DNA from 2 places in the Poseidonibacter parvus genome. Region 1 is predicted to be linked to the other one. Evidence: riboswitches for the same ligand, from Rfam matches in the RefSeq annotation. Region 1 holds a riboswitch; the other holds the start of a gene.
The links. Region 1 has a riboswitch for thiamine pyrophosphate ahead of LPB137_RS03915 (TonB-dependent receptor). Riboswitches for the same ligand answer to the same signal wherever they lie in the genome.
Positions count from the first base shown of each region.

Region 2: it holds a riboswitch for thiamine pyrophosphate, as region 1 does, so the genes downstream of both, tenA (thiaminase II) here and LPB137_RS03915 (TonB-dependent receptor) in region 1, are expected to answer to the same signal.

Region 1 covers NZ_CP019070.1:795,860-811,561, reverse strand. The annotation lists gene LPB137_RS03955 (methyltransferase) at 1-316, shown strand, start outside; gene LPB137_RS03950 (DoxX family protein) at 400-828, shown strand; gene lpdA (dihydrolipoyl dehydrogenase) at 891-2,321, opposite strand; gene LPB137_RS03940 (dihydrolipoyllysine-residue acetyltransferase) at 2,336-3,964, opposite strand; gene aceE (pyruvate dehydrogenase (acetyl-transferring), homodimeric type) at 3,974-6,646, opposite strand; gene LPB137_RS03930 (lipoate--protein ligase family protein) at 6,903-7,616, shown strand; gene lipA (lipoyl synthase) at 7,617-8,495, shown strand; gene LPB137_RS03920 (malate dehydrogenase) at 8,528-9,469, shown strand; TPP riboswitch at 9,575-9,688, shown strand; gene LPB137_RS03915 (TonB-dependent receptor) at 9,764-11,797, shown strand; gene LPB137_RS03910 (hypothetical protein) at 11,797-12,075, shown strand; gene thiB (thiamine ABC transporter substrate binding subunit) at 12,076-13,065, shown strand; gene LPB137_RS03900 (ABC transporter permease subunit) at 13,068-14,699, shown strand; gene LPB137_RS03895 (thiamine ABC transporter ATP-binding protein) at 14,692-15,333, shown strand; gene LPB137_RS03890 (3'-5' exonuclease) at 15,385-15,702, shown strand, end outside.
Region 2 covers NZ_CP019070.1:1,208,078-1,223,779, forward strand. The annotation lists gene trxB (thioredoxin-disulfide reductase) at 1-829, shown strand, start outside; gene trxA (thioredoxin) at 952-1,278, shown strand; gene LPB137_RS05985 (methyl-accepting chemotaxis protein) at 1,404-2,267, opposite strand; gene nrtS (nitrate/nitrite transporter NrtS) at 2,294-2,539, opposite strand; tRNA gene LPB137_RS05995 (tRNA-Cys) at 2,643-2,718, opposite strand; tRNA gene LPB137_RS06000 (tRNA-Ser) at 2,775-2,863, opposite strand; tRNA gene LPB137_RS06005 (tRNA-Leu) at 2,878-2,964, opposite strand; gene LPB137_RS06010 (DEAD/DEAH box helicase) at 3,167-4,456, shown strand; gene LPB137_RS06015 (aldose 1-epimerase family protein) at 4,460-5,353, shown strand; gene LPB137_RS06020 (NRAMP family divalent metal transporter) at 5,356-6,564, opposite strand; gene thiE (thiamine phosphate synthase) at 6,575-7,231, opposite strand; gene thiD (bifunctional hydroxymethylpyrimidine kinase/phosphomethylpyrimidine kinase) at 7,224-8,042, opposite strand; gene thiM (hydroxyethylthiazole kinase) at 8,072-8,866, opposite strand; gene LPB137_RS06040 (ABC transporter substrate-binding protein) at 8,877-9,824, opposite strand; gene tenA (thiaminase II) at 9,854-10,507, opposite strand; TPP riboswitch at 10,587-10,692, opposite strand; gene LPB137_RS06050 (ABC transporter permease) at 10,727-11,473, opposite strand; gene LPB137_RS06055 (ABC transporter ATP-binding protein) at 11,470-12,201, opposite strand; gene LPB137_RS06060 (DUF6172 family protein) at 12,235-12,561, opposite strand; gene LPB137_RS06065 (hypothetical protein) at 12,709-12,972, opposite strand; gene LPB137_RS06070 (N-acetylmuramoyl-L-alanine amidase) at 13,038-13,676, shown strand; gene rraA (ribonuclease E activity regulator RraA) at 13,729-14,214, opposite strand; gene LPB137_RS06080 (methyltransferase domain-containing protein) at 14,410-15,351, shown strand; gene LPB137_RS06085 (hypothetical protein) at 15,410-15,694, shown strand.

The DNA.
Region 1 (15,702 bases):
AGCAAAACACAAACTTGAAGAAGGTATTGATAAAGCTATGTATTATGAAGATGAGCTTTTTAATAACTTTTTCGAACAAGCATTAAAACATTTAAATCCTGATGGAAAAATTGTATTAATATTCTCAAATTTAGCACAAGTAGTTGATGAAAACAGTTCTCATCCTATAATTGATGAATTAAGAAATCATAAAAGATTTAGAAAAGATTTACATCTGACAAGAGAAGTTAGAGCTTCATCAAGAAAAACAAAACGTACAGACCAAAGAGCAAATGAAAAAGTAGAACTTTGGGTATTAGCTGCTAAAAAAAGCTAATAATTTTATATATTTCTTATTGTTTAAATTTCATTAATATTGCTTAGGTAAAATTCTTTTTTTAAAGAATAAAGGTTATAAAAATGTATAAAAAAATAGATCAAAAGTTAGCATCAGTTTTGAGTGAAGATGTAGGAAAATTAATATTAAGAGTTTCTATATCTGTATTAATGCTATTTCATGGTTTTTCAAAATTATCTAGTGGTGTTGATAAAATTGCTGCAGGTTTAGTTAAATCAGGTTTTCCAGAGTTTTTAGCTTATGGAGTATATGTAGGTGAAATTATTTTACCTATATTAATTATATTAGGATTATTTACAAGACTTGCTGCTTTAGGAATGGGTATTACTATGTGTTTTGCAATATTTTTAGTTTATTCAGAAAAGCTATTTATGTTAACTAAAAATGGGGCTCCTGTTATTGAGCTTCCTTTATTATATTTAGTACTATCTATTGTGATATTTTTTATTGGAGCAGGAAAGTATAGTTTAGATAATAAGAAATCTGTTTAAGTAAGATTTGTATTGAACTTTGGGTTAATTCCCAAAGTTCAAAAGTAAATAAGGAAACTTATTTACTTTTTCTTAACAGCCTTAGCATTTGGTAAGTCTGTAATACTTCCTTCATAAATTTCAGCTGATAATCCAACTGATTCATGAAGTGTTGGGTGAGCGTGAATTGTAAGTGCAATATCTTCAGCATCACAATCCATTTCAATTGCAAGACCAATTTCACCAAGTAATTCACCAGCATTATCTCCAACAATTGCACCACCTATTAAAGTATGGTCTTTCTTGTCATAAATAAGTTTAGTAAATGCATTTTCACTAACATCACTTGCAATCGCTCGTCCAGATGCAGACCAAGGGAAAGTAGAAACTTCGTAATCAATACCAGCTTCTTTAGCTTCTTTCTCAGTCATACCTGCCCATGCAATTTCAGGGAAAGTATATGCAATAGAAGGAATCATTTTTGGCTCAAAATAATGCTTTTTACCAGCTATTACCTCAGCTGCTACATGTCCTTCATGTACACCTTTATGAGCAAGCATTGGTTGACCAACAATATCTCCAATTGCAAAAATATTATCTACATTTGTTCTCATTTGTTTATCAACTTCAATAATTCCCCAATCATTTACATTAACACCTGCATTTTCTAAACTTAAAAGTTTACCATTTGCAGCTCGTCCGATTGCAACTAAAACAGCATCATAAACAATAGGTTCAGAAGATACACCCTCACCTTCCATTGAAACATGAATACCATCTTCTTTTGCTTCAACTTTAGCAACTTTTGTATTTAACATAATATTAAATCTTTTTTCATTTGCTTTAGTATAGGCTTTTATCACATCTTTATCAGCAACTGGAACTAATTGATCTTGCATTTCAACAACATCAACTGTAGAACCTAATTTACCATAAACTGTACCCATTTCTAAACCAATAATTCCACCACCCATAATAAGTAGTTTAGAAGGAATATTATCTAAATCAAGTGCATCAGTAGAATCCCAAACTCTTGGATCTTCATGAGGAATAAAACCTAATTCAATTGGTCTTGAACCAGCAGCAATAATTGCATTATCAAATTTAACAATAGTATCAACACCATCTTTTGAAACGCTTACAGTGTTTTTATCTACAAAGTTTGCAAGTCCTTGAACAACTTTTACTTTTCTCATTTTTGACATTGCACTTAAACCATCAGTTAGTTTTTTTACAACACCACTTTTATATGCAGCAATTTTTGTAATATCAATTTCAGGTTTCGCAAAACTTACACCATGAGGTGCAATATCTTCTGCTTCTTCAATAACTTTAGCAACATGAAGTAAGGCTTTTGAAGGAATACATCCAACATTTAAACAAACTCCACCTAAAGTATCATGCTTTTCAACTAAAACAACATCTAAACCTAAATCTGCACTTCTAAAAGCAGCAGAATACCCAGCAGGTCCTGCTCCTATTACTAATACTTGTGCTTTTATTTCTGTACTCATATTTTACCTTCTTTTTATAAAAGTAATAATCTAATATTACTTAGTAATTTAGATAATGTTGTTGTAAATCTAGCTCCATCTGCTCCATCAATAACTCTGTGGTCGTATGATAAAGATAATGGTAAGATTAATTTAGGTTCAAACTCACTTCCGTTGTAAACAGGTTTAATCTCTGATTTAGAAAGTCCTAAGATTGCAACTTCAGGTGCATTAATAATTGGAGTAAAGTAAGTTCCACCAATTCCACCTAATGAAGAAATTGTAAAACAACCTCCTTGCATATCAGCAGCTTTTAATTTACCATCTCTTGCTTTAATTGAAAGTTCTTTTAATTCTTTAGCAATATCTTCAAAACCTTTTTTATTTGCATCTTTAATAACAGGTACAACTAAACCATTTGGAGTATCAATTGCAACTGCAATATTTACATATTTTTTGAAAATAATACTTTGACCATCTGAGCTTAATGATGAATTGAAATTAGGATGTAATTCTAATGCTTTTGCAACAGCTTTAACAGCAAATACTAATGGCGAAATTTTAATATCAGCACCTGTTTTTACATAAACTGCATTTTGCTCTTTTCTAAAACTTTCAAGTTCAGTGATATCTGCTTCATCAAATTGAGTAACATGAGGCATACTAACCCAGTTTCTATGTAATGATGGTCCTGATATTTTTTGAATTCTAGATAATTCAACAGTTTCTACCTCACCAAATTTAGAGTAATCAATCTCTTTTAATTCAGGGAAATCAAAACCTAAACCTGAGCCAGAATTTTTACTAGCCCCAGAGTTAACTTTTGTTAATTCAGCTTTAATATATAATCTAACATCTTCTTTTAAAATTCTGTTCTTATTTCCAGTTCCTGAAACCTTTCCTAAATCAACACCAAATTCTCTTGCTAATTTTCTAACACTTGGACTAGCATATACTTTTTCAGTTGTTTTAACAGGTTCACTTGAAGTTGCAACTGCTACAGTTTTTTCAACAATAACTTCAGCTTTAGGTTCTTCTTTTTTAACAGTTTCTTTTGGAGTTTCAACAACAATATCTTTTTGCATTCTTGCAATTAAATCACCAGTTTTAACTTTTGCTCCTGGCTGTACTAAAATTTCTTTTAATATACCAGTAAAAGGTGCAGGAACGTCCATTGTTGCTTTTTCAGTTTCAAGAGTAATAATTCCATCTTCTTCAAGAATAGAATCACCAATACTTGCAAGAATTTCAATAACATCAACAGCTTCTTCACCACCGATATCAGGAACAAAAACATCTTCAACAACCGAAGTAATTTCTGCTGAACTTGTATTTGTTTCAATAATTGACTTTTCTTCTACTTTTGTAACTTCGACTTCAACAACAGGTGCTGCTTCTTCTTTTACTTCAGGTGTAGCTTCTTCTGCACCTTCTTTTTTAACACTAGCAATAACCATACCTTCAGATATTTTATCACCAGCTTTTACATTTAGTGATTCAATTGTACAATTATAAGGTGCAGGAATATCCATAGAAGCTTTTTCAGTTTCAACAACAATTATTGCTTCATCTTCTTCTAACTTATCTCCAACACTAACACTAATTTCAATAATTTCTACTTCTTCTCCACCAACATCTGGTAGTTTAATTTCTTCAATACTCATTTTCACACCTTATGCATATAATGGATTTATTTTATCTGGATTTATATCAAACTTAGCAATTGCTTCAACTAATACAGCTTTATCTAATTTTCCTTCATCTACAAGTGAAGCTAAAGTAGTATAAGCAATAAAGTTAGCATCAACTTCAAAGTGAGCTCTTAAGTTTGCTCTTGAATCTGATCTACCAAAACCATCAGTACCAAGAACTTTAAAGTTACCTTTAACATATCCTCTTAATTGGTCTGAATAAATTTTCATATAATCAGTTGCAGAAATAATAATATTATCTTCATCTTCACCTAAAGTACTAGTAATAAATGCTGTTTTATTTTCTTCATTTGGATGTAATAAGTTATATCTTTCCACATCTTGTGCTTCTCTTGTTAATTCATTGTATGAAGTAACAGAGTAAATCTCTGATTTAATATCAAACTCTTTTGCTAAAATATCAGCAGCAGTTCTAACTTGTTCTAAGATTGAACCTGAACCTAATAATTTAACTTTGTAATCATTTGAAGCTTCCACTGTATCTAATTTATAAATACCTTTTTTAATTCCCTCTTCAACACCTGTAGGCATTGCTGGTTGTTTGTAGTTTTCATTTAAAGTAGTTAAGTAATAGAATACATCTTCTTGATTTTCACCATACATTCTATTAATACCATCTTGAACAATTACAGCTAATTCATAACCATAAGTAGGATCATATGAAATACAATTTGGAATAGTATTAGCTAAAATATGTGAATGTCCATCTTCATGTTGTAAACCTTCACCATTAAGTGTAGTTCTACCAGATGTTCCTCCAACTAAGAATCCTCTAGCTCTTAAATCTCCAGCAGCCCATGCCATATCACCTGTTCTTTGGAATCCAAACATTGAGTAATAAATATAGAATGGAATCATAGGAACATCATTTACAGAATAAGAAGTTGCAGCTGCAGCCCAAGAACCCATAGCTCCTAACTCATTGATACCTTCTTGAAGTACTTGACCTTTTTTATCTTCTTTATAGTACGCAACTTGATCTCTATCTTGAGGAACATATTTTTGTCCTTCATTAGAATAAATACCAATTTGTCTAAACATACCTTCCATACCAAATGTTCTTGCTTCATCAGGAACAATTGGAACAATTTGTTTACCAATATTTTTATCTTTTACTAAAGTGTTTAAAATTCTTACAAATGCCATAGTAGTAGAAATTTCTCTATCTTTACTTCCTGCTGTAATTGCATCAAATGCACCTAAGCTTGGAATTTCTAATTTTTGAGTGAATTTTTCTAATCTTTGAGGAACAAATCCATGAAGTTCTTCTCTTCTTTCTTTCATATATTTTAACTCAGCAGAATCTTCAGCAAAAGTATAATATGGTAAGTTTTCTATTTCTTCATCTGAGAAAGGAATTCTAAATCTATCTCTAAATTGTCTTAATGAAGCAAAATCAACTTTCTTAACACCGTGAGCAATATTTTTACCCTCAGCAGCTTCACCCATTCCATAACCTTTAATAGTTTTAGCTAAAATTACAGTTGGTCTATCTTTAGTTTTACCTGCTACATCGTATGCTGCATAAACTTTTAATGGATCATGTCCACCTCTGTTTAAGTTAAAAATCTCATCATCACTCATGTTTTCAACTAATTTTGCAGTTTCAGGATATTTATTAAAGAAGTGTTCTCTTGTGTAAGCTCCACCTTTTTGTTTAAAGTTTTGGTACTCACCATCAACAGTTTCTTCCATTAATTGTAAAAGCTTTCCTGATTTGTCTTTTTCTAATAAAGCATCCCAATGTTTACCCCAAATAACTTTAACAACTCTCCATCCATTTCCTCTAAAGTTTCCTTCAAGTTCTTGAATGATTTTACCATTTCCACGAACTGGTCCATCTAGTCTTTGTAAGTTACAATTGATTACAAATACTAAGTTATCTAAACCTTCACGTCCTGCAAGACCAATTGCTCCTAAAGATTCTGGCTCATCACATTCACCATCACCCATGTAACAATATACTTTTTGCTCACTACAATCTTTAATACCTCTATTAGTTAAGTATTTTAAAAATCTTGCTTGATAAATTGCTTGAATTGGTCCAAGTCCCATTGATACAGTTGGGAATTGCCAGTAGCTAGGCATTAATTTTGGATGAGGATAAGAAGAAAGACCTTTTCCATCTACTTCTTGTCTAAAGTTGTCCATTTGTTCTTCAGTAATTCTTCCTTCAAGAAATGATCTTGCATAAATACCAGGAGCAATATGTCCTTGGAAGAAAACTAAATCTCCGCCATCTTTTTCATTTGGTGCTCTAAAGAAGTGGTTAAATCCAACATCATATAAAGTAGCACTAGATTGAAAAGATGCAATATGACCACCAAGTTCTAAGTTCTTTTTAGAAGCTCTTAGAACCATCATCTGTGCATTCCATCTAATAGCTGATCTTATTTTTCTTTCGATATCTCTATCTCCAGGCATTTTAGGCTCATCATCAACATCAATACTATTTAAATATGCAGTTGTAGCTCTAAATGGTAAATATGTACCTTTTCTTCTAGCTTTATCAATTAATTTTTCTAATAAAAAGTGAGCTCTTCTTGGACCACCTTCTTCTAAAACATTTTCAAAGGCTTCTAACCATTCGCCTGTTTCTTCTTCATTAATATCATTTAAATGTCCGTTTGACATCTATTCTCCTTTTATGTAGTTAAATTTTGTTTATATATTTATATACTTTTATTTTTTATCAATTTATTTACTTATTTTAATAAAAAATTAATTAAAAAAGTATTATATTTTTTTAAGTTTTAAATAAGTTAATTAGAATTTTATGGTTTTAATATTAAATTATGCTGAAATTTAAATTCTTTTATTCAAATTTAAGTTTAATTTAATATTATACTCTTGTTTGAAACACATATTAAAAGGTATCAAAAAAATATTAATGAAAAATAAACAATTTAGATTAATTTTAACTCCTAGAAATAATGCTAAAATAAATATGGCAATTGATAATGCAATAGCATCATCTTATAAGGAAAATGATACTCCAATTTTAAGATTTTATACATGGGAAAACTCTTTTACATTAGGATTATCTCAAAATTTTGAAGATTATACACAATTAAAAGAACAATACAATAACAACTGTGCAAAAAGAATCACAGGTGGAGGAGTATTATTTCATGGACATGACCTTTCATATAGTTTAACAATACCTAGCTCTTGGTTTAAGAACTTAAGTGTTAAGCAATCATATGAACAAATATGTCAGTTTCTTTTACATTTTTATAAAGAGTTAGGATTTAATACTTGTTTTGCAAAAGATTTAGAACAAATAAATTTAAGTAAAAATGAATTTTGTCAAGTAGGCTTTGAAGCTTATGACATTATTGTAAATAATAAAAAAATTGGTGGAAATGCACAAAAAAGATCAAAAAAAATGATTTTTCAACACGGTTCTATTCCACTTATAAAAACACAAGATGATGATAAGTTTGGTTCATCATTAGAAGATTTTAAAATTAATTTAACATTTAAACAACTTGAAGAAAAGCTAATTAGTGCTTTTGAAAAATGTTTTGATGCAAAATTAGTTTTAGATGAATTAAATACTATAGAAAAAGAAAAATTAAATAAACTATTAGAAAGGAATTAAATGTCAGTACCTAGTAAAGTTGGCTTTAAAAAACCTCAATGGCTTAGAAAAAAGCTATCAAATAAAGCGCAAGCAGATATGGAAAAGTTACTTGATAATGCAGGATTACATACAATTTGTCAAGAAGCAAAATGTCCAAATATAAGTGAATGTTTCGCAAAGAAAAATGCAACATTTATGATTTTAGGAGATTTATGTACAAGAAGATGTCAATATTGTAATGTAAAAACAGGAAATCCAAATGGCTATGTTAATGAAAAAGAAGTAGAACAAATTACTATTTCTGTTCAAAAACTTGGTCTTAAATTTGTTGTAATTACAAGTCCTGCTAGAGATGATTTAAAAGATGGTGGAGCAAATCATTTTTATGAAGTTACAAAAAGTATTTTAAATAATACAGAAGATACACAAGTTGAAATTTTAATACCTGATTTTCAAGCAAAAGATGAATCACTACAAAAAGTTGTTGATTCAGGTGCTGTTATCATTGGACATAATGTTGAAACAGTTCCAAGCTTATATAAAGTAAGAAAAGGTGCAACATACGAAAGATCACTAGAAGTCTTACGAAGAATAAAAGAACTTGGTGGCGAAAAAGTTAAAACAAAAAGTGCTTTAATGGTTGGACTTGGTGAAACTGAAGAAGAAATGGTTCAAGTTTTTAAAGACCTTATAAATGTTGGTTGTAAGTTTTTAAGTATTGGTCAGTATTTAGCTCCTTCAGGAGATTATGCAACAGTAAAAGAGTACGTTAAGCCAGAGCAATTTGAAAGATATAAAACTCTTGCAATGGATTTAGGCTTTGAATTTGTTCATAGTACTCCATATGCTAGAAGTTCATATATGGCTCATGAGTATTTATCAAATCAAAAAAAATAGAAAATAGAAAATTAAATAAAAAAGGATTATTAGTGGAAAATAAAAAAGTTGGTGTAATTGGTGTAGGAAATGTTGGAGCAACTCTTGCTTTTAATTTAGCAACAAAAAACATTTGTGATGAAGTTGTTTTAAAAGATTTAAGAGAAGATTATCTTCAAGCAATGGCAATTGATATTTCACAAGCAGCAAATGCAGCAAATGCAAGTACAAAAGTATCATCTGAAACTTCTGATTTTGTAAATTGTGATGTAATTGTAATTACAGCAGGAATTCCAAGAAAGCCAGGAATGAGTAGAGATGATTTACTTCTTACAAATGCTAAAATCATGACTTCAGTTATTGATGAAGTTAAAGATGCAAACAAAGATGCTATTTACATTATTGTTTCAAATCCACTTGATGCAATGGTTTATACAGCACTTAAAGCTTCTGGACTTCCAAAAAATAGAGTTTTAGGAATGGCTGGAATTTTAGACTCATCAAGAATGGCACACTTTATTGCAAAAAAACTGGGAACTTCACAAGGAAAAATCAAAACATCTGTAATGGGTGGACATGGTGATGCTATGGTTCCTTTAGTTAATTATTGTACAGTTGATGGTAAAAACTTAACTGATCTTTTATCAAAAGAAGATATTGAAGAAATTGTAACATTAACTAGAAATGGTGGAGCTCAAATTGTTAAACTTCTAGGAAATGGTTCAGCTTATTATGCTCCTGGATATTCAGCATCATTAATGGTAGAAGCTATTTTAAATGATTCAAAAGAAGTTTATCCTTGTGCTGTTTTACTAGAAGGTGAATATGGTTACAAAAATATAACAGCTGGTGTTCCTGTAAAAATTGGGAAAGAAGGTTGTGAAGAAATTATTGAACTAAAATTAGATGCAGACCAAGAAAATGAGTTTGCTAAATCAATTTTATCTGTAAGAGAACTTACTGATACTTTAGAAGAAAAATTCTTTAATAAATAGTCTTTTGACTATTTATTAATACTCAAACTTATAAATTCCTTTCTACTTAATTAAATATCAAATATCATTAAGCTTCAACAAATAAAAGTTAAAGTAAAATCGCGAATCAACCTCTGGGGGCGCTTTGATTTTAAAGATTAAAAGCTGAGATAGCATATTGCTTGTCCCGTTGAACTTGAACTGGGTAATTCCAGCGTAAGGAAGAGAATTGTAAATAATCTTATAATAATATTCTTATCATACTTTATATACAACTTTTTCCTACATAAATAAAAATTTATTTAAGGAAACATATTGAAAATTAAAAATTTAACGCTATCTGCGATAGCTTCATTAACATTACTAACTCCTTTTGCATATGCAGAAGACATCACGCTAGATTCAATTACTGTTACATCTGATTTTAGAGATGCAAATCTAGATAAAACTAGTAAAGCAATTAGCGTATTATCAGAAGATAAAATAGCTGACAAAGCTCATGAATCTCTAGAAAGTGTTATAGGTCAAGTACCAAATGTAAACTTTACTTCAGGTGCTTCAAGAGCTCACTATGTACAAATCCGTGGGATTGGACAAAGAAGTCAATTCAAATCTCCTAAAAACCCTTCAGTTGGTTTAGTTTTAGATGGTATTGATGTATCTGAATCTGCACTTGCACTTACTATGTTTGATGTTAATCAAATAGAAGTGTTAAAAGGACCTCAAGGTACAACATTTGGTTCAAATGGTATGGCTGGAATTGTTAGTTTACAAAGTAATAAACCAACAGAAGATTTTGAAGGCCATATTGAAACTACAATTGGAAACTATAACACAAAAGCTGCAGGTATTGCACTAGGTGGAAGTTTAATAGAAAATAAATTATTAGGTAGACTTTCAGTTTATAAGAATACTAGCGATGGCTTTATGGAAAATAAGTACTTAGGTAGAAAAGACACTCAAAATATTGATGAAGTTGCACTTAAATCACAATTAACTTATTTAGCAAATGATGATCACAAAGTAGATATAAATTTTGCTCATGTTAATGTAGATAATGGATATGATGCTTTTACTTATGATAACTCTTATAATACTTATTCAGGTAATCCAGGAACAGATTCTCAAGAAACAAATGCGATTGGACTTAAATCTACATATAAAATTAACAGAAAAATGCATTTAATTAGCAAAGCTTCTTTTTCAAAATCTAATAGTGAATATTCTTATGATGAAGATTGGTCTTATGATGCTGTATCTTCTTATATCGCAGAAGATAAATATTTTAGAAAAAGAGAAAAAACAGATGTTGATTTAAGATTAGTATCTGACGAAGAAGGTCGAATTTTCAATAATAGTACAGATTGGACTTTTGGAACATATTATAAAAAACAAAGTGAAGACTTAAGACAAAACTATACTTATTTTGCTTCAGATTATACGAATAATTTTGATTCAGAAAACTTAGCTATTTATGGACAGTTAGATTCTGATATTACAAATAAACTTACATTAACAACAGGGTTAAGAGTTGAAAACTGGAAAGCTGAACTTAAAGATTCAGATTCGTTAAATAAAGAGACAGATGAAGTACTAATAGGTGGAAAGATTGGATTAAGTTACCAAGAGAATGAAAATAATTTATATTATGCAACACTTTCAAAAGGTTATAAACCTGGAGGAGCAAATTCAGAATATACATTAAGTCAAGAACGAAAAACATTTAATACTGAGCATTTATGGAACTTAGACATAGGTAAAAGTTTTTCTAATTTTGAAAATAAATTAAAAACTAGAGTAAACTTTTTTTATGGCTTAAGAAAAGACCAACAAGTTGATAATTCATATTATGGAACTAAATGGATAGAATGGATATCAAATAGTAAATCAGGTAGTTATTATGGAGTAGAAGCTCAAACAAACTATTATGCAGATAATACTTTACACTTATTTGCTTCACTAGGATTACTTAAATCAAAACTTGATGAATATGAAAGTACTGATGTTAATGATGGAAGAACACCTGCACAATCTCCACTTTATCAATATAATGTAGGTTTCGACTACATGATTACTGATGATATTCAAATTAAATCAGATATAGAGGGTAAAGATTCATATTATTTCTCAAATAGTCATAATCAAAAATCAAAATCTTATGCACTTTTAAATGCAAGTCTTTCATATTTTGTAAGTGATTGGACAGTTACTTTATGGGGTAAAAATCTTACAAATAAATCTTATCAAACTAGAGGATTTTATTTTGATGGACAAGGTAATGGTGATGAACTTTATACACAACAAGGAAATCCAAGAACATTTGGATTTACAGCGAGGTATGACTTCTAATGGAAATTTCAGTAGATATAAGTATGTACCCTCTACAAGAGGAGTTTAGAAAACCAATTTTAGCATTTATTAATGCTATTGAAAATGAAACTAGTATTGATGTAGTAAAAAATGACCTTAGTACTCAAATTCATGGGGATTATAATATAATCATGAAACTTTTAGAAAAAGAGATGTTTTCTGTTTTTGCACAAATTCCTGATTCTATCTTTGTATTAAAATTTGTTGGAAACAATAGACTTAAAAAAGATGGAATATATAAAGAGAAAAGAGACTAAATGAAAAAACTAGTATATCTATTACTTTTAACAACTTTTTTTGCATATGCGAATGAAAAACCAACACTAAATGTATATACCTATGATGCCTTTGCTGCATCATGGGGACCAGCTCCTAAGGTTAAGAAAGCATTTGAAAAAACTTGTAATTGTAATATTAATTTTATAGGAGTATCAAGTTCAATTGCAACACTACGTAAGATACAACTTGAAGGTAAAAAAACAAAAGCTGATGTACTTTTAGGTTTAGATACAGCAGTTGCACAAGTTGCAAAAGATACTAAGCTTTTTTCTACTCATGACTTAGATACGTCTATTATTGATTTACCAAATTCATATAAAGATGACACTTTTGTACCTTTTGATTATAGTTACTTTGCTTTTGTTTATGATGAAGAAAAAACAAAAAAGGTACCTAAATCTTTTGAAGAGCTAGCATCAATGCCTGATGATTTTAAAATAGTAATTCAAGACCCAAGATCTTCAACTCCTGGACTTGGTTTGTTATTATGGGTTAAATCAGTTTATGGTGATAAAGCATCTGATTATTGGAAGCGTTTAGCTCCACATATTTTAACTATTACAAAAGGTTGGTCAGAAGCTTACGGTTTATTTTTAAAAGGTGAAGCAAATATGGCTCTTAGTTATACTACATCATCTGCTTATCATATGGTTGAAGAGAATAAATTCAATATCAAAGCTGCACCATTTAAAGAGGGTCATTATGCACAAATTGAAGTTGCTGCTATTGTTAAATCTTCAAAACAAAAAGAATTAGGTAAAAAGTTTTTAGAGTTTTTATATAGCAAAGAGTTTGCACAACTAATTCCTACATCAAACTGGGCTTATCCTGTTATAAAAGATGTAAAACTACACGAATCTTTTTCTAAATTACACCTTCCAAAAGAGTTTATTTTAATGGATGGGAAAACTGTACAAGAAAAAAGAAAAGCTATTATAAATGAATGGCTTGAAGCTGTTAAAAAATAACAATGAGTAAAGGCTTAAAAGATTTAAAAAGATTTAAAAGCTCTACACTTTTAGGTGGAACTTTATCTTTAGCCTTATTAAGCTTTTGCTTTCTAATCTTTTATACTTTATACACAGCTCAAGAAACAAATCTTTTTACCTCAGTTGATAGCAAAATATATGGCTTATTAAAATTTACAATTTTTCAAGCTTTTTTATCAACAGTTCTTTCACTTTTTGTAGGACTACTTTTAGCTTGGGCATTAGCACATCAAGTAAAGTTTAAAGGGCGAAGTATTTTAATCGCACTTTTTTCTTCATCACTAGTTTTACCAACGCTTATAGTTGTTTTTGGAATTATTGGAATTTTTGGAAGACAGGGTTACATAAACCAAATTAGTCTTTATTTATTTGATACTAACTTTGGGACATATCTTTATGGCTTAGGTGGTATTTTATTAGCTCATGTTTATCTTAATGCTTCTTTTGCACTGCGTTCATTACTTCATAGTTTTGAAGCCATTCCAAAAGAGAAATATAAACTAGCAAAAAGTCTTAATTTTTCAGTTTTAAAATGCTTTTATTATGTAGAGTATCCTGCTTTAAGGCCAAGTTTATTAAGTATTGCTTCTACAATATTTTTACTTTGTTTTACTTCTTTTGCAGTTGTACTTTTACTTGGTGGTAATCCTAGTTATAATACTTTAGAAGTTGCTATTTATGAAGCCGTAAAGTTAGACTTTGATATTCAAACTGCTTTAAAACTAGCTCTTATTCAACTTGGTATTTCTTTTGTTTTAGTAATATTATCATCTTCATTTAAAATAAATACTACAAATATTAAGACAAATAGCTTATCAAGTATTACAAAAAACTCTAAAACAATTCAGATATTACAATGGTTTATCATATCATTATTTACACTATTTTTTATCTCACCTTTAATAGTGATTTTTATAGATGGTCTTAGTGCAAACTTTGCTAAAATACTAAGTGATAAAGTTTTTATTCAAGCATTTGTAACTTCTATAATAATTGCAACTCTATCAGCAATCATAACATTAATAGCAGCAATATTTTTAAGTAATACAAGAAGAAACTTTAGTCTTGATACAAGATTAGCAAAGTATCCTTTTTCAAAAGTATTAAATTTATTTGTTGCCTTTTCTGGTAATATTTATCTAGCTATTCCTTCTTTAGTTCTTGGTTTAGGCTTTTTTATGATGTATCAAAAATATGATGGTTCTTTTACTCTTTGGTCAAGTATGGCTCTTTTAACAGCAAATGTTTTGATGTCCCTACCCTTTGCACTTGCAGTAATAACACCAGCAATGCAAAAAATAGCAAAGAGATATGATAGACTCTCTTTTTCTTTAAATCTTAGTTCATTAAGAAGATACAAAGAAGTAGAATTGCCTTATTTAAAATCATCACTTGCTTATGTTTTTACCTTGTCTTTTTGCTTTTCTCTAGGAGATTTAGGGATTATTGCGCTATTTGGCTCTGATGAATTTATAACCTTACCTTGGTATCTTTATCAACTTATGGGCTCATACAATACAAATGACGCAGCAGGAGTTGCGCTAATACTTTTAGTACTTGTACTTTTTGTATTTATTTTTATACCAAGAATATTTAGGAGTAAAAATGCTTAAAATTAAAAACTTGCAATATAGTTACGAAAATTCAAACTCAAAAGAAAACTATACTTATAATTTAGAAGTTAAAGAGCAAGAAATTGTAGCAATTTTAGGGGAAAGTGGAAGTGGTAAATCAACGCTTTTAGATTTAATTGCTGGATTTATTGAAGCACTTGATGGAAGTATAACACTAAATCAAAAAGAGTTATTAGCTTTAGGTGTTGAGAAAAGACCTATTAGTATTTTATTTCAAAATCATAATCTTTTTGAGCATTTGAATGTAAAGAAAAATATCTTATTAGGTTTAGGAAAAACAAATTTAAATGATGAAAAAAGAGTAAGAAATATTTTAAAAGATGTAGGACTTGAAGAGTTTGAAAATACTTTATCATCACAACTTTCAGGAGGTCAACAACAACGTGTTGCACTTGCACGAGTTCTTCTTAGAAATAAACCCATACTATTACTTGATGAGCCTTTTTCAGGTTTAGATGAGCAAACAAAAATCATAATGCTAGATTTAGTAAAAAATATCACACAAGAGCATAAACTTCATACAATAATGGTTACACATGATAAACATGACTGTGAGAGAATCGCTTCAAAAGTTTATAAAATGAAAGACTATTTACTTTTAGAAGAGATTTAGATGTATAATATAAAAGGACTTACACAAAGTTAATATTTAAGGAGTAGTAATATGTCGAAATTTATAATATTTGATACTGAAACTACTGGCTTTTATGAAGAAGATAGAATCATAGAAGTTGGAGCAATGATTATTGATGATAATGATGTCCAAATCTTAGATGAACTTTGTAGTACTGATGTTCCTATAAAAATGGAAGCTACTTTAATCCATAAAATCTCACAAGAGATGATAAAAGACAAATGCAAATTTACTCAAACAAAATTTTATAAAAGATTACTTGAATTAAATAATGAACAAAACTATTTAATAGCTCATAATATGCCATTTGATTTAGGAATGTTAGAAAAAGAAGGTTTTGTAAATAAG
Region 2 (15,702 bases), 410 kb from region 1:
TATGCCAGGTGGTCAAATTACAGGGAGTTCAGAGATAGAAAATTATCCAGGACAAGGTAAGGTTATGACAGGTATGGAACTTATGGAAAACTGGCCAGCTCAAGCTTTAAAGTTTGGTTTAAAGCATGAAATGAATCAAGTTAAAACAGTAGTTAAAGATGGTGATATTTTTACTATTATTACAGCAGATGGAAAACAACAAGAGTCAAAATCTGTTTTATTAGCAACAGGTTCTGTTCCAAGACGTGCTGGATTTAAAGGTGAAAATGAATTCTTTGGTCGAGGAATTTCAACTTGTGCAACTTGTGATGGTTTTTTCTATAAAGGGAAAGAAGTAGCACTTATAGGTGGGGGTGATTCTGCTTTAGAAGAAGCCGTTTACCTTTCAAAGATTTGTTCAAAAGTTTATTTAGTTCATAGACGTGATACTTATAGAGCAGCTCCATCTACGATTGAGCATATGAAAGCTCGTGATAATATTGAAGAAGTTACAAATGTAGATGTAGAAGAAGTATATGGTGATAATATGGGTGTAACTGGTCTAAAAGTTAAATCAAAAATTGATGGAACAATTAGAGACTTAAATGTACCTGGTGTATTTGTCTTTGTAGGTAGAGATGTATTAAATGAACCATTTAAACAAGAAGATGGAACTTTCCTTTGTGATGTAAATGAGCAAGGTGAAATAATAGTTGACTTAAAAATGAGAACAAATGTTCCAGGAATTTATGCAGCTGGTGATGTAAGAATAGACGCTGCTAAACAAGTTGTATGTGCAGCAGGTGACGGTGCTACTGCTGCTGTAGATATTATTGAATACGTAGGATAAAAAGAGTTTTTAATAACTCTTTTTAGGATTTGCTTCTTTAAATTGAATTTATTTTCATTAGAATAAGAAGCTAACATAAGTAAAGTCTCATAAAAATAGGGACTATTTTAAGGAATAAAATAATGAGTAAATATATAGAATTAACAAATGAAAATTTTGATGCAACTGTAAAAGAAGGTGTATCACTAGTAGACTTCTGGGCTCCATGGTGTGGACCTTGTAAAATGATATCTCCAATTATTGATCAACTTGCAGTTGATTTTGATGGAAAAGCAAATATTTGTAAAGTAAATGCAGATGAACAACAAGACTTAACAGTTAAATATGGTGTAAGATCAATACCAACAATTATTTTTATTAAAAATGGTGAAGTAATAGATCAAGTAATTGGTACATCTGCTAATAAAGAAGTTCTTACAGAAAAGATTAATTCATTAATTAATAAATAATTATTTTAATAATTGAAATTCATAGTAGTTTTTATATAATGAAGTTTAACTGAAACAAATGTAATTTCTTTTTTTAGTGATATACATTTTTAACACTTCATTATATGCTAATGATATTAATTGTTCTATTTTTCTAAATTTGAAATAAGTGCTTGCCCTAATTGAATATTTGTCTGTGAACCGTTTATAGCTTTTCTAGTATCTTCAACTACATTATGGATTTTATTTTTAATTGTATCTGAGCTTTGTAATTGTTGGTTTACATTACATAATATTGTATTAGAATTTTCACTATTCTGATTTGCTACTTCAATAAGATTTTTAAGTTTTAATATAGCATCTTTAGAAATTTCTACACTATTTTTTACTAAAACTTGAATATCTTCATTTTTATTTGTTACTGAACTTGTCATTTTTTTGATGTTATCTATTTCATTTCCAATATTTAGTGTGGATTCTTTTGATGAAGCAGCTAGTTTTTTAACTTCAGTTGCAACAATAGCAAAACCTCTTCCAAACTCTTTTGCTTTAGATGCTTCAATAGCAGCATTTATAGCTAATAGATTTGTTTGCATTGATATTTTATCGTTCACTTTTACTAAATCTGTAATTGAATTGTTTTTTTCATTTAACTCTTCAATTGTATATGAAAACTCGTCTATGGCTTTTGACATATTATTAATTAGGTCAAATAGTTCTTGAACTAAAGTTATAACACTTGTACTTTCTTGTGATGCTAATTTTGCAGAATTTAAAGAATCATCGGACATAGTTTGTATTTCATTTGAATGATTAATAAAAATATTTACTAACTGCTCAATATTTTCAACTTCAGATAATCTTGTTTTTGAAGCACTATTTACTTTTATTGCATTGTTTGTTATATTTTGAGCTATATTTAATGACTCATTTAAATTTAATTTGTCAAAAAGTTCTGCTTTTCGTTTTAATTCTTGTAACTCTTCTGATTCTATTTCTTCAATTGACACTTTTTATCCTTGCTTTAGCTTATTTTTCATTGCTTTTTCTCAACATGCAAATTCAATTTCATTGTAATTGCTGTATACATTGATACACTAAAAGGAACAATAAATGTTAAAAAAAATTTGTAATAGTTTATATCTTCAAAGGCTAAGATAAATATCTTTTCACCTTGATTAATTAGATTTAGAACAATTCCAACAAACAAAGCAATCTTTATGGCTTTTAATAATAGTGTTTTATTAGAAGCAATAGAAATTATTAGTTGTAGTTTATTCAAAATGTATCCTATTTTTTTAGTTGTTAGAGTATATCATAAAAATTATTTAGTACTTGTTTAGAACATTTTTGTAGTTTTTAATTAAATATTTGAATTTAGAAAATGGAGGAGCTAGTCGGACTCGAACCAACGCATACCGGATTTGCAATCCGGGGCATTACCAGCTTTGCTATAGCTCCAATGTTAGATAAATCATTTTTATATTGGAAAGAAAATGATTAGTTGTAAATAAAAGTGGCAGAGAGCAAGGGATTCGAACCCTCGGAGGCGTGAACCTCGCCGGTTTTCAAAACCGGTCCATTCGACCAACTCTGGCAACTCTCTACTTTTATAATTAGTGGTGCGAATGGTCGGAATTGAACCGACACTCCGAAACCGGAATTGGATTTTAAGTCCAACGCGTCTACCTATTCCGCCACACTCGCACTATTTGGTAGAATCTAAAAAACTGATGTTTCTTAAATTGGAGTGGGATTATAATAAAATAAACTTTAAAATTAACTTTAAAAACAACTATTTTCTTGCAAATTTCTAAAAAAATCAATTTATTATGTAAAGTAGGGTATAATCTTTATAATTAATCTACAAATAATACAAAAATCAAGAACAAATTATAAGGTACAATATATGTCATTTTCAAACTTAGGATTAAGTGATCCTATTTTAAAAGCTATTAAAGAGCAAGGTTATACAGAACCAACTCCAATTCAGAAGCAATCAATTCCAATTATTTTAACAAAAAAAGATGTTTTAGCAGGTGCACAAACAGGTACAGGTAAAACAGCTGGTTTTACACTTCCTTTATTACAAAGAATGAGAGAGCGAAAAACAAAAGGTAAGCCTTATGTTAGAGCACTTATCTTAACGCCCACTAGAGAACTTGCAGCACAAGTAGGCGAAAGTGTAAGTACTTATGGAAAGTATCTTCCTTTTAAATCAGCAGTTATTTTTGGTGGAGTTGGTATTAATCCTCAAAAAGCAGCAATTAGAAAAGGTTTAGATATTTTAACAGCAACTCCTGGACGACTTTTAGACTTAGTTAACCAAGATTGTTTAGACTTAAGTAGAGTTGAGTTCTTTGTTCTTGATGAAGCTGATAGAATGCTTGATATGGGCTTTATTCACGATATTAAAAAAGTATTAGCACTTTTACCAAAACATAGACAAAATTTACTTTTTTCTGCAACTTTTTCAGATGAAATAAAAAAATTAGCAGATGGACTTCTTAATAAACCAACTTTAATAGAAGTTGCAAGAAGAAACACTTCTTCAGAAATTGTGTCACAAGTAATCCACAGTGTTGATAAAAGTAGAAAAAGAGAGCTTTTATCTACAATTATTATAAAAGGTAAATGGAAACAAGTTTTAGTATTTACAAGAACAAAGCATGGAGCAAATAGACTAGCAGAACAACTTGGAAAAGATGGAATCTCTGCAGCTGCAATTCATGGTGGAAAATCACAAGGTGCAAGAACAAGAGCTTTAGCTAATTTTAAATCATCTGAAATTAAAGTATTAGTAGCAACTGATATTGCAGCTAGAGGTATTGATATAGACCAACTGCCTCATGTAGTAAATTATGAGTTACCAAATATCGCAGAAGATTATGTTCACAGAATTGGAAGAACTGGTCGAGCAGGAAACGAAGGTGAAGCTATTTCTTTAGTTTGTATTGATGAATTAGGTCTTTTAAAAGATATTGAAAAACTAATTAAAAAAACAATTAAAAACGTCCCAATTGAAGGCTTTGAAGTAGACCCACGAATTAAAGCAGAACCAATTCAAAAGAAAAAAACTCCAAGAGGTTCTAATGGTTCTAATTCAGGCAATAGAAATAATTCAAATAGAAGAAAACCAGAAAGCAAGAAAAACAATCCAAGAAGAAATCCAAGAGCAAATACTAAAAGACCGAGTTAAAAAATGATTTATAGTTTAGAAAATAGTGAAATAAAAATTGAAGTAAATAGCTTTGGAGCTGAACTTAAAAGCTTAGTGTTATTAGAAGATAAGCTTGAGTATTTATGGCAGGGAAATCCTGATTTCTGGAATAGAAGCTCACCTGTATTATTTCCAATTGTTGGAAAACTATTAGATAATACTTATACTTTTAATAATAAACAATATTCAATGTCTCAGCACGGTTTTGCAAGAGATAAAGAGTTTTTACTTGTAAAGCAAAATAAAAACTCTTTAAAGTTTTTATTAAAAAGTGATGATAAAAGTTTCGAAATCTATCCTTTTTCTTTTGAGTTATATATTAGCTATGAAATTAAGGACAAAAAACTAAAAGTATCTTATGATGTTTTAAATAAATCAGAAGACAAAATGTACTTCTCAATTGGCGCTCATCCAGCTTTTAATTGGCCTCTAACACAAGATAAAAATGATTGCCAAGAAGATTATTACTTTGAGTTTGAAGCTTTAGAAGATGATACTTTACAAAGATTACCATTATTAGAAAATGGAATTTCATCTAAAAAAGAAGATGTAATAATAGAAAATAAAAAACTAGCAATTTCAAAAAACACTTTTACAAAAGATGCTTTGATTTTCAAAACAGAAAGTAAAACTAATAAGCTAAATACAATAAAACTAAAAAATAGTAAAAATGATAAATTTATACAAATGGATTTTGAAGGCTTTTCACATTTAGGACTTTGGTCAAAACCAAGTGGTGCACCTTTTGTTTGTATTGAACCTTGGCATGGAATTGCTGATTTTATTGAACATAATCAAAAACTTGAAGATAAAGAAGGAATAATCAAACTAGAAAAAGATGATACTTTTTCTAGTTCTTATTTTATTAGTATTTAATTTTAAAAAAATATAAAATAAACTACTACCATTGAAGCTAAGTATATTAAACCTAAAAGAGCTAATAGTGTAAGCCAAGTAGGTTTTTCATACTGCTTTGATAAACTATAATTTAAATATGCAAATACAGGTGCTGAAATAAATGAAGCTGTCATTGCAAATGGTATCATTTTCCCAATTGAACTGCTGAAAAATTGTATTACAATAAATGCAACACTAGTTGTAAAAAGCATAGAGTATTGTAAGGCTTTATGTGAAAAAACTTGGGCAGTTTTATCTTTTAATAAAACAATACTTTGATGATTACATCTAGAATATCCATCAACAGCAACAATAGTAGTTCCATATAAACAAATAAAAGCTATAAAAGTAATAAAGCCTCTTGTCCACTCTCCAATACTAGTAGCATACATATCAATAAATTGATTGATAAACTTTCCACCACTTAATGGCGTTATATCTTGTCCATATTGAACTAATGCACCCAAAGACATAAACATCAAAGCTAAAACAATAGTTATTAAATAACTGCTATTAAAATCAATCAGTCTTCTTCTCTTATACTCAGGATTTAATTTGTTTTTCTCAACAACCCAAATAGAAGCAGAAACACTAAGCTCCATAGGTGAGGGCATCCAACCCATAAGTGCTATTAAAAAAGGAATTGCTGCTATTTGAAATGCATTTGGTTCTATAAAATCAACTTTTGCTTGCATATTTGTTTGAGTAAAGGCTAAAATTAAAGCTATGATAGTCACTACACTTAAAAATAGCATAATGATTTTAGAAACACTATCTAAGGCTTTATATTGTTTATAATAAAGTATAAACAAATATGTAAGAAGTATAAATATACTATAAACTTGCAGTGATAAATCAAGTGGTATTAGCATTTTTAATAAAACTGCACTAAGTAGTGTTCCACCTGCAACATTCACAACTGTAGCAAAGGCATTAAAAACTAGAAAAACCCATAAATAAGCATTTCCTTTTTCACTATAACCTTGAAGTAAAGTTTTATTATGAATAGTACTATAATCAAAAGCAAATCTATAAAATGGGTATTTTAATAAATTTACTACAATAATAAATAAAGCTAATTGATATCCATAATAAGCTCCCGCTTGTGTAGAAGCAATAATATGCGATCCCCCAACAGCTGACGAAGCCATAATAATCCCAGGCCCAAAATTCTTTAAAAATTCTTTCACTTTATACCTTTTAGTTTTTTAAATTATGTATAGTTTTTTCCATATCTTTTGATTTTGTAATAGCAGAAATTATTGCAAGACCATTACAACCACATTCCAAAATATTCTTTGCATGTGCTTCTTGTATTCCTCCAATTGCAACTAAAGGCTTTTTGATATTTTGTTTTCTAATATCTTTGATTAAATCTAGTCCAACACTTGGTTTTGCATCGCTTTTAGAGTTTGTTTTATATATAGGTCCTACTCCAAAATAATCAATACCTTCAATATCTTTAGCCTGAAGTGCTTGTTCTAAATTATTTATAGAAAGTCCTAGTAAAAGTTTTCCTTGTATTTGTTTTACAACTTCACATACCTCTTTGTCATCTTGACCTATGTGAATACCGTCAGCTTTTAATTTTAAAGCTAGGTCTATATTATCATTTATAAAAAAAGGTACATTATATCTTTTACAAAGAGTTTGAGCTTTTTTAGCTAGTTCAAAAATCTCTCTTTCATTTTGTAAACAGTTTTTACCTTTTTCTCTAAATTGAAAACAAGTAATACCATTCTTTAAAGCTTCTTCTAAAATATAAAGTAAATTTTCTTGTGCAGAATTTTCTAAGTGAAGACAATCCTGTGTTCCTGCTATAAAATAAACGCCAAGCATTTCTTTAACATTAAACATTTTTATCCTTTAAAGAGTATGCCCAATGATTTGTAGGTCCATGTCCTGAGCCTATATTTAAAGGATTACTAATAGCTGCACTTATAAAATCTTTTGCTAAGACTATACTTTCTTTAATACTATTTCCCTTTGCAAGTTGTGCTGTTATACAAGCACTAAAAGTACAACCCGTACCATGTGTTTGAACTGTATCAAATCTTACAGCGCTTAGCGTAAACTCTTCATCTTGCGTAAATACCCAATCTTCACAAATTTCACTTGTGCTATTATCTGTATGTCCACCTTTTATGATTACTATTTTTGCTCCCATTTCTTGAAGTTTTAAAGCGGCTTTTCTTGCACTTTGTTTGTCGTTTATATCAATATTTGTTAAGGCTTTTGCTTCAGGTAAATTTGGAGTTATTATGTCACAAAGAGGAATCAACTCTTCTTTTAAAGCTTTTGTTGCATTTTCTTGTAAAAGTGCAACTCCACCTTTTGATATCATCACTGGGTCTAATACAAAATATCCAAAGTCATACTTCTTAATACAGTTTGCAACACAAGTTATAACTTCTTGACTTCCTAGCATTCCTACTTTAAAAGCTTTAATATCAAAATCATCAGCAATTGCTTTTAGTTGGGATTGTATAGTTTCTAAAGGAATTTGATGAATATCAAATACACCTGTTGTATTTTGAGCTGTTATTGCTGTAATTGCAGTTGTTCCAAAAACACCTCTTTCTTGAAAGGTTTTTAAATCTGCTTGAATTCCAGCACCACCACCACTATCTGAACCTGCTATACTTAAAGCTTGTGCTACTTTACTCATGTTTTTTCCTCTTATTTAAATTATTACAATTATTCAAAACTTATTTTTGCGTATTTTTCTACTGTGGTATCATCTAATTTTGCTAGACTATCAAGTAAGGCTATATAAAACTGTCCTGTTTGATTATCATTTAGTTGTTCTTTTACAATTTGTCCTGCAATTGCGTAAGAAGTACAAGCACTTACAGTTAGTTCAAAACTATTTTCTCCAAGTGTTAAAAATGCTCCACAAACTGCACTTAAAAGACATCCTGAACCTGTGATTTTTGGGAATAGTGTTGTTCCATTATCTATTTTTGCTACTTTAAGTCCATCACTTATATAATCAATCTCTCCACTAATTGAGACAATACAATCATATTTTAAAGCTACATCTTTTGCTATTTGTGAAAAGTTGGCTTCTCCACTTCCTGCATCAACGCCTTTTGCCTTCCAATTAACTTGGGCAAGATGTGCTATTTCTCCTGCATTTCCTCTTATTAAATCAAACTTTATTTCTTTTAATAAAGTCTGTACAGTTTGTTTTCTAAAAGAAGTAGCTCCTACACCAACTGGGTCTAAGACTACTGGTATATTGTTTTTATTTGCACTTTTCCCTGCTTTTATCATAGACTTTACTTGCTCTGATGTAAGTGTTCCTATGTTTATAACTAAAGCTTGACAAATAGCAGGTAGTTCGTCCATTTCTTCAATTGCATTTGACATAATAGGTGAACAACCCATACTTAATAAACCATTTGCTACATAATTTGCTACAACTATATTTGTAATATTATGTATTAAAGGACTATTTTGTCTTAATCTTTTTATATTATCTGTTTGCATTATTTAGCCTTTATTTTAATAACTCTTTTGCGTAATCATCTAAGTTTGGAATAGTTTTAATAAGCTTGTTTTCTTTCATAAATGTAGCCATTTTTTTATATACAACTTTATCGAAAACAGCTGGATTTTGTGCTAAATATGGTATTGTATCATTCCATGCAAGAGTATTTAATTTATTATTTAACTCTTTTGGTTTATAACTTACAAATGATTCCCAAGATTTTTTAGGATTTTCTTTTAAGTATTTTGTAGCTTCTTGTAAAGCTTTTACAAAGTTTTTATATTTTTCTTGCGACACAGTTTCTTTATTTGCTACAACTACAAGCTCATCATATTTTGGAACACCATAATTTTCAGGGAAAAATGCTACTCCTTCTTCTTTTTCTATTTTTAATTGATTTAATTCAAAGTTTCTAAAAGCACCTATTACTGCATCAACTTGTTTACTCATTAAAGATGGAGATAAAGACCAGTTTACATTTATAAGTTCAACATCTTTTGCTGATAAATTTACAGATTTTAACATAGAATCTAAAAGTGCTGTTTCAAATCCACTTACAGAGTATCCTACTTTCTTACCTTTTAAATCTTCTATGTTTTTTATACCACTGTCTTTTAATACAACTAAGCTATTAAGAGGTGAGTTTACAAGAGTAGCAATTCTAACTAATGGTAAACCTTGTGCTACTTGCATTTGTAGTTGTGGTTGGTAATCAACTGCTAAATCAGCTTTTTTTGCAGCTACAAGTTTTGGTGGCATTGATGGATCAGCTGGTTCAATAATTTCTACTTCTAAATTATTCTTTTCAAAAAAACCTTCTTGTTGTGCAATTATAATAGCTGCATGGTCAGGATTTACAAACCAGTCTAAAAGCAAACTTACTTTTTCTTTGTCTGCAAATGCACTTGAACTTAATAGTAATAAACCTAGTGTTATTTTTGATATTATTTTTTTCATTTTATTTAATTTCCTTATGTTTTTTATATTTATGATAGGTCTAAACCCATTTGCCAAAATGATATTTCCATTCTTGTTGCTGTTGTAAAAATATCTTCTATTTTTTCCATTTGTTTTTGTGATAAATCTTCACACAGTTTTTCAAAAAAACTTGTTGCTTCTTTTGCTGCTTCTTGATACTCTTTTGAAGAGTACATATCTATCCAAGATTGATATGGATTATTTTGCACACTTAGATTGTTAGAAGTTATATAATCAGCTACTTTTGCATAACCTACAAAACAAGGTATTAAACCTGCATAAAGTTGTGTTAAATCTCCATTTAATCCACAATCTAGTACAAACCTTGTGTAAGCTATACAAGCCGTTGATTCTTTTTGTTCATAAATTGATTTTTCATCAATTCCAAACTCCTTACAATAACTTATATGAAGTTGTATCTCATCTAGTATTGAATTTAAAGCTTGTCTTGAGAATTCCATTTGTTCAAAAGTATCACTTTTATACATAGCAAGTGCAAAAGCACGGCTATAATGAAATAAATAAATATAATCTTGCATTAAATAGTGTTGAAAGTTTTTAAGCTCTAATGTTCCAGAAGCTAATTTTTGAACAAATTCATGTTTAATATAATCATCCCAATAGGGTTGAGATTTCTTGATAAGATTTTGTGTAATAGTCATAATTCTCCTTATAAGTGTTTATAAATAAGAAGAAGAGTTTATCTTTAAAAAAAGATAAAAAAATTGAAGTATAAAAATACATTTGTAAAAAACAAATCCCTACGTTAGCATTACCTAAATCAGGTTCAAAGGTCGAAGTTTTAAACTCCCTCTCAGCCTATTTATAAGCTCCCTATGTATTAAAGCAAAATCTTATCACAAAAAAAACCTTAAGTCAATTTAATGTAAATGACTAGCCCATGGAATAAATTTCTTTGTAAGATAATCTGTTAGAAAATAGATACTTAAAGTAAGTATTATTAATATAAAAAGTGCAGAAAACATTAAATCAATTTGCATTCGTGCATTTGCATGTAACATTAAATATCCAAGTCCTTTAGATGAACCAACCCATTCGCCAATAACCGCTCCAATAGGTGCTATACAAACTGCTATTTTAAGCCCTGAAGCTAATGAGGGTAAACTAGCTTTAAATCGTACTTTAAACAAAGTTTGTAAAGGTGTTAGCTTATATGTATGAGCTAAGTCAAGCCACTGTTTTGGTGTGTTTTTAAGTCCATCATAACAAGCACTTGTAATTGGAAAATATATAATAATAACTGTCATAACTATTTTTGAAGCTAAGCCATAACCAAACCATAAAACTAAAAGTGGAGCTATTGCAAATACAGGAATAGCTTGAGAAATTACAAGTATTGGAAGTAAGTATTTTTCAATTTTTTTAAAGTATAGTAGGGCAAAAGCAGAGCTTAGACCAAAGAAACATCCAAGGATTATTCCTAGTATTATTTCTAAAAGTGTAGTTTGTGTATGTTCTAAAAGTAAGTCATATTGATTTATTAATTGTAAAAATACATCTTTTGGTTGCGGTAACATATAATGAGGTAAATCAAAAATTATAATAAGAGCTTGCCAAAGTCCTAATAAAAAAATAGTAGGAAGTAATATTTTAAAAAGCTTTTTCATAGATTACTTTCTTTTAATTTTGAGATTAACTCTTCTTGTAAATTCCAGAGCTTTTCATTTGAAAGTTGATGAGGTAAATTACCTTCTAAACTTGCCACTTCTTTTATGCTTACTGGTTGATTTTCTAAAATATAAATATGATTTGCTAGTTTTATTGCTTCTTGTGGATCGTGTGTTACTAATACAACGGTTTTATCTTTTAATAAATCGCAAGTTAAATCTTGAAGTTGTATTTTTGTAATTGCATCTAAAGCTGAAAAGGGTTCATCCATTAAAATTAGATTTGAATCTTGCATAAGTGTTCTAGCTAAGGCTACTCTTTGTTTTTGTCCACCTGAAAGTTCATAAGTTTTTTTATCTAAATGTTTAGACATATTTACTTGGTCCAAAATCTCTTTTGCTTTTTGTAGAGTCTTTTTTGTTTTACATCCTTTTAAATGATAAAAAAGTTGTACATTATCTAAAATACTAAGCCATGGATAAAGTGAATTTTCTTGACTAAGCCAAGCTATATTTGTATTTTCTTTAAGTGTAATTTCTCCACTTGTTATAGTTTCTCTTTCAAGATTTGCAATACATCTAAGAAGTGTTGATTTTCCAACTCCTGAACTTCCTAATAAAGCTGTATTTTTATTTTCTAATATATTAAAGTTAAGATTTTTAAATAGAGATTTACCTTTGAAATCAAGGTTTAGGTTTTGTATTTGGGCTATGAAATTATTATTCATGGTTTTATTTTTTATAAATAAAGAGGATAATTTTTAATTATCTTCTTCATTTGTTTCAGTAGTTTCATCACTTACAACTTTAGGCTCTCTAATACCAGCAACGCTTAAAATTTCCATATATAAAGTTTCACATTTTTCATTTGAAGCTTCATCTATATTTTTTGTAATATCAATAAAATCAATTACTTTTGGTTCTTCTTCATTTTTTCCAAATTTACAGTTAAATTTCCAAAAATCAACACCTTCAGGTCTTGGCTTATTTTTTTCTCTTTTAATGTATTTTCTAATTTCATGTTTGATAGCTTCTATTTGTCTATCTGGGTGTTTGTTTTCAACGTTTAATTTGAATGTTTTCTTCATTTCTTTCCTTTTGGCGCATTATATCTGAACATTAGTTGATATCACATTTTCCAAATCTGCATTTTAAAAATTTATATAACATGTATACAAAATATATTAAAATTGCTATTTCAAATATTTGGTAAATTATTTCCATTTAAATATTCCCTAATGCTCATGATCTTCTAGATTTTGTGAAATATAATCATAAATTCTTTGATATTCACTATCTTCTGTTTTATCTTCTTCAATAACTGCTAGTACATTTTGAAGTTCTACTAAAAGTGATTCCATTTCTGTTACAGCAAGTTCGTCATCTTCACTTTGTTTACCTTCAGCTAAAAGTATATGCAAATCATCAAGATATGCTTCTACTTCTGGAATCATTCCATTTTCTACTAAATCTTTTAGTTTGTCTTTTATTTCTGACATTTATTATCCTTAAGTTAAAATGTAATTATATAGTGAAAAATATTGGTTTAGCTTAGATACAATAAATGATGAAAAAGTTATTACTTATTTTAACAATATTTTTAAACTTAGAAGCTATAGAAATAATAAAAAAACCAATTGTTTTTGATAAAATGAGAATGGATTTAACAAAAGATTATATAAAGAATCATTATGGTTTAAGTGTTGATAATATTAATATTATTCCGAAAATGATTGTAATTCATCATACGGCTGTAAATAGTCTAAAGAGATCTTTTCACAGATTTAATCCTTCAAGATTATTAATTGATAGAAAAGATATAGCAAAGGCTTCATTACTTAATGTATCTGCACATTTTCTAGTTGCTAGAGATGGTACTATTTATTCACTTATGAATGAAACTCACATGGCTAGACATGTTATTGGTTTAAATTATTCAAGTATAGGAATTGAAAATGTTGGAGGCCAAAAAAAGAGTGATACTTTAACAAAAGAACAGTTAGAAGCTAATATTAAGTTAGTAAATTATTTAAAGAAAAAATATAAAACAATTGAGTACTTAATCGCACATAGTGAATATCTAAAATTTAAGACTCATGAATTATGGTTAGAAAAAGACAATAGTTATAAAACTATTAAAAGTGACCCTCATAAAAAGTTTATGAAAGCATTGAGAAAAGAAATAAAAGGATTAAAAAACTAAAGTTCGCGTTTTAGATTTTTATCTCAACTTTTATTCTCTTTCATATTATATACTAAATAAGTTTAGTTTTACTAATAATAACTCCATCATTATCCGCATAAAGGTAATCTCCTTTATTAAAAGTCAAACCTTCAAAGCATATTTCTTCACCTCTTGATGAAGATGTTTTTTCAAAATTTCTTAAAGGACAAGTTCCAATTGCAAATAATCCTACATTAATATTTTTAGTTTCATCTGTATCTCTTACATAACCATTTAAGATTATTGCTTGCCAATTGTTTTTAGCTGCAAATGCCATTAATCTATCACCTACAACTCCAAAAAATTCTTGTGCATTATCTACAACTACAATTTTTCCTTCTCCATCTTCATCTCTTAGCATTTCTAGTAAACGCCAATTACTTTTATCTAGTTTTATTGTTTCAATTTGTCCATAAAATCTTTTTAAACCACCATAATTTATAAATTTTGTTGGTAGTACTTTTATCTCTTTATCTTGATTTTCATCACATAAATCTGCTGTATGTATATTTTTCATTTCTTTTCCTCTTCCTTTATCTCAAATTATGAATTTGAGATTTATATAGTAGTGAAAATAAATGTAAAAAAAATGTATAAATTAAATGAATATTAAAATTTATAATTAATCTAAATAAATAAGCTAATAAAAATAATATTTAAAACTAACTAACTATAAAGCTATTATATAATTCGTAAAAAATAAAGAATTTATATGAAAAAATTTACAAATGAATCTATGTATGAGATTATTCATTATTTTGAAACTTCATTAAAAAAATATGAAATAATAAGTATTGAAGTTTTAAATCCAGATTTAGGAATTGATAATTATGCAGGTTATACTATTGATTTAGATGAATCATATATCTATAGGTCATATAAATCATGGACCGATTTAGCTGAACTAATGTTTTGTAAAATGCTTACACCTATAGTTCTTTCAGAAAATACAATATGCTTAAAATTTAGGAAACTAGATCTTTCTAGCTCTTTTCATAATGATTTAAATGATGAAGAAAATGAAAAGTATGGAATAAAATCAGACTTTTCTAAAATAAATAAAAACGAAGAGCCAGCTTTTGTTTTTCCTTACACAAAAGCTTTAATACATACAAAAGTATATGAAAAAAAACAAATACTAAATCTTGGTGTTAATAAAGCAGATGAATTTGAAATCATAAAAAATATTGTTTATTCTGAAGTTTTTGAAAAGATTAATTTTGTTGGAATTGATTATTCAAAGAGTGCAATTAATCAAGCAAAACAAAAATTTCCAAATAAAAACTTTGAGTTTTATTCACATGATATAAATAAATTAGATGATTTAAATTTAAAGAAATCTGATTTAATTATTTCAATTGGAACACTACAATCAAGTAGTATTAACTTTAAATTAGTATTTATGTCTTTAATTCAAGATTACTTAGAAGATGGTGGAAGTATTATTCTTGGTTTCCCAAATTGTCGATGGGTTGAAGCTGATATGATTTATGGTGCAAAAAATCCTACTTATACATATTCTGAACAATCTTTGCTTTATAAAGATGTTTATTTTTGTAAAAAATATTTACAACAAAAAAAGTTTAAAGTTACGCTAACAGGTAAGAATTACCTCTTTTTAACTGCAACTTGCATTAAAAAGAAACAGAAATAAGTTTTTTTATTTTTTTATTTATGATACAATTATTGCATAAAAATTCAAGGAGTATATTATGCCATGTAAACATATAGAAGTAAAAACATTTAAGTTAGCTCATTCTACAAGTGACACAGTTAAAATAGAACACGTTGAAAAACCTTATGGTGAATATTCTAGCCCAGTTGTTAGTATTGCTATTTATTCAGAAGGAAAAACTAAAACTTCAGAAGTTGAAATACCTTATGAAAATATTGAAATATTTTTTAAAGCTTTAAATGAATCAGTTGCACTTTGTGATTCAATTCCAAGAAGTGAAATACATGCTGAATTAAATTCAGAAATTGGTGGTGGAGCATAAAAGGTGAG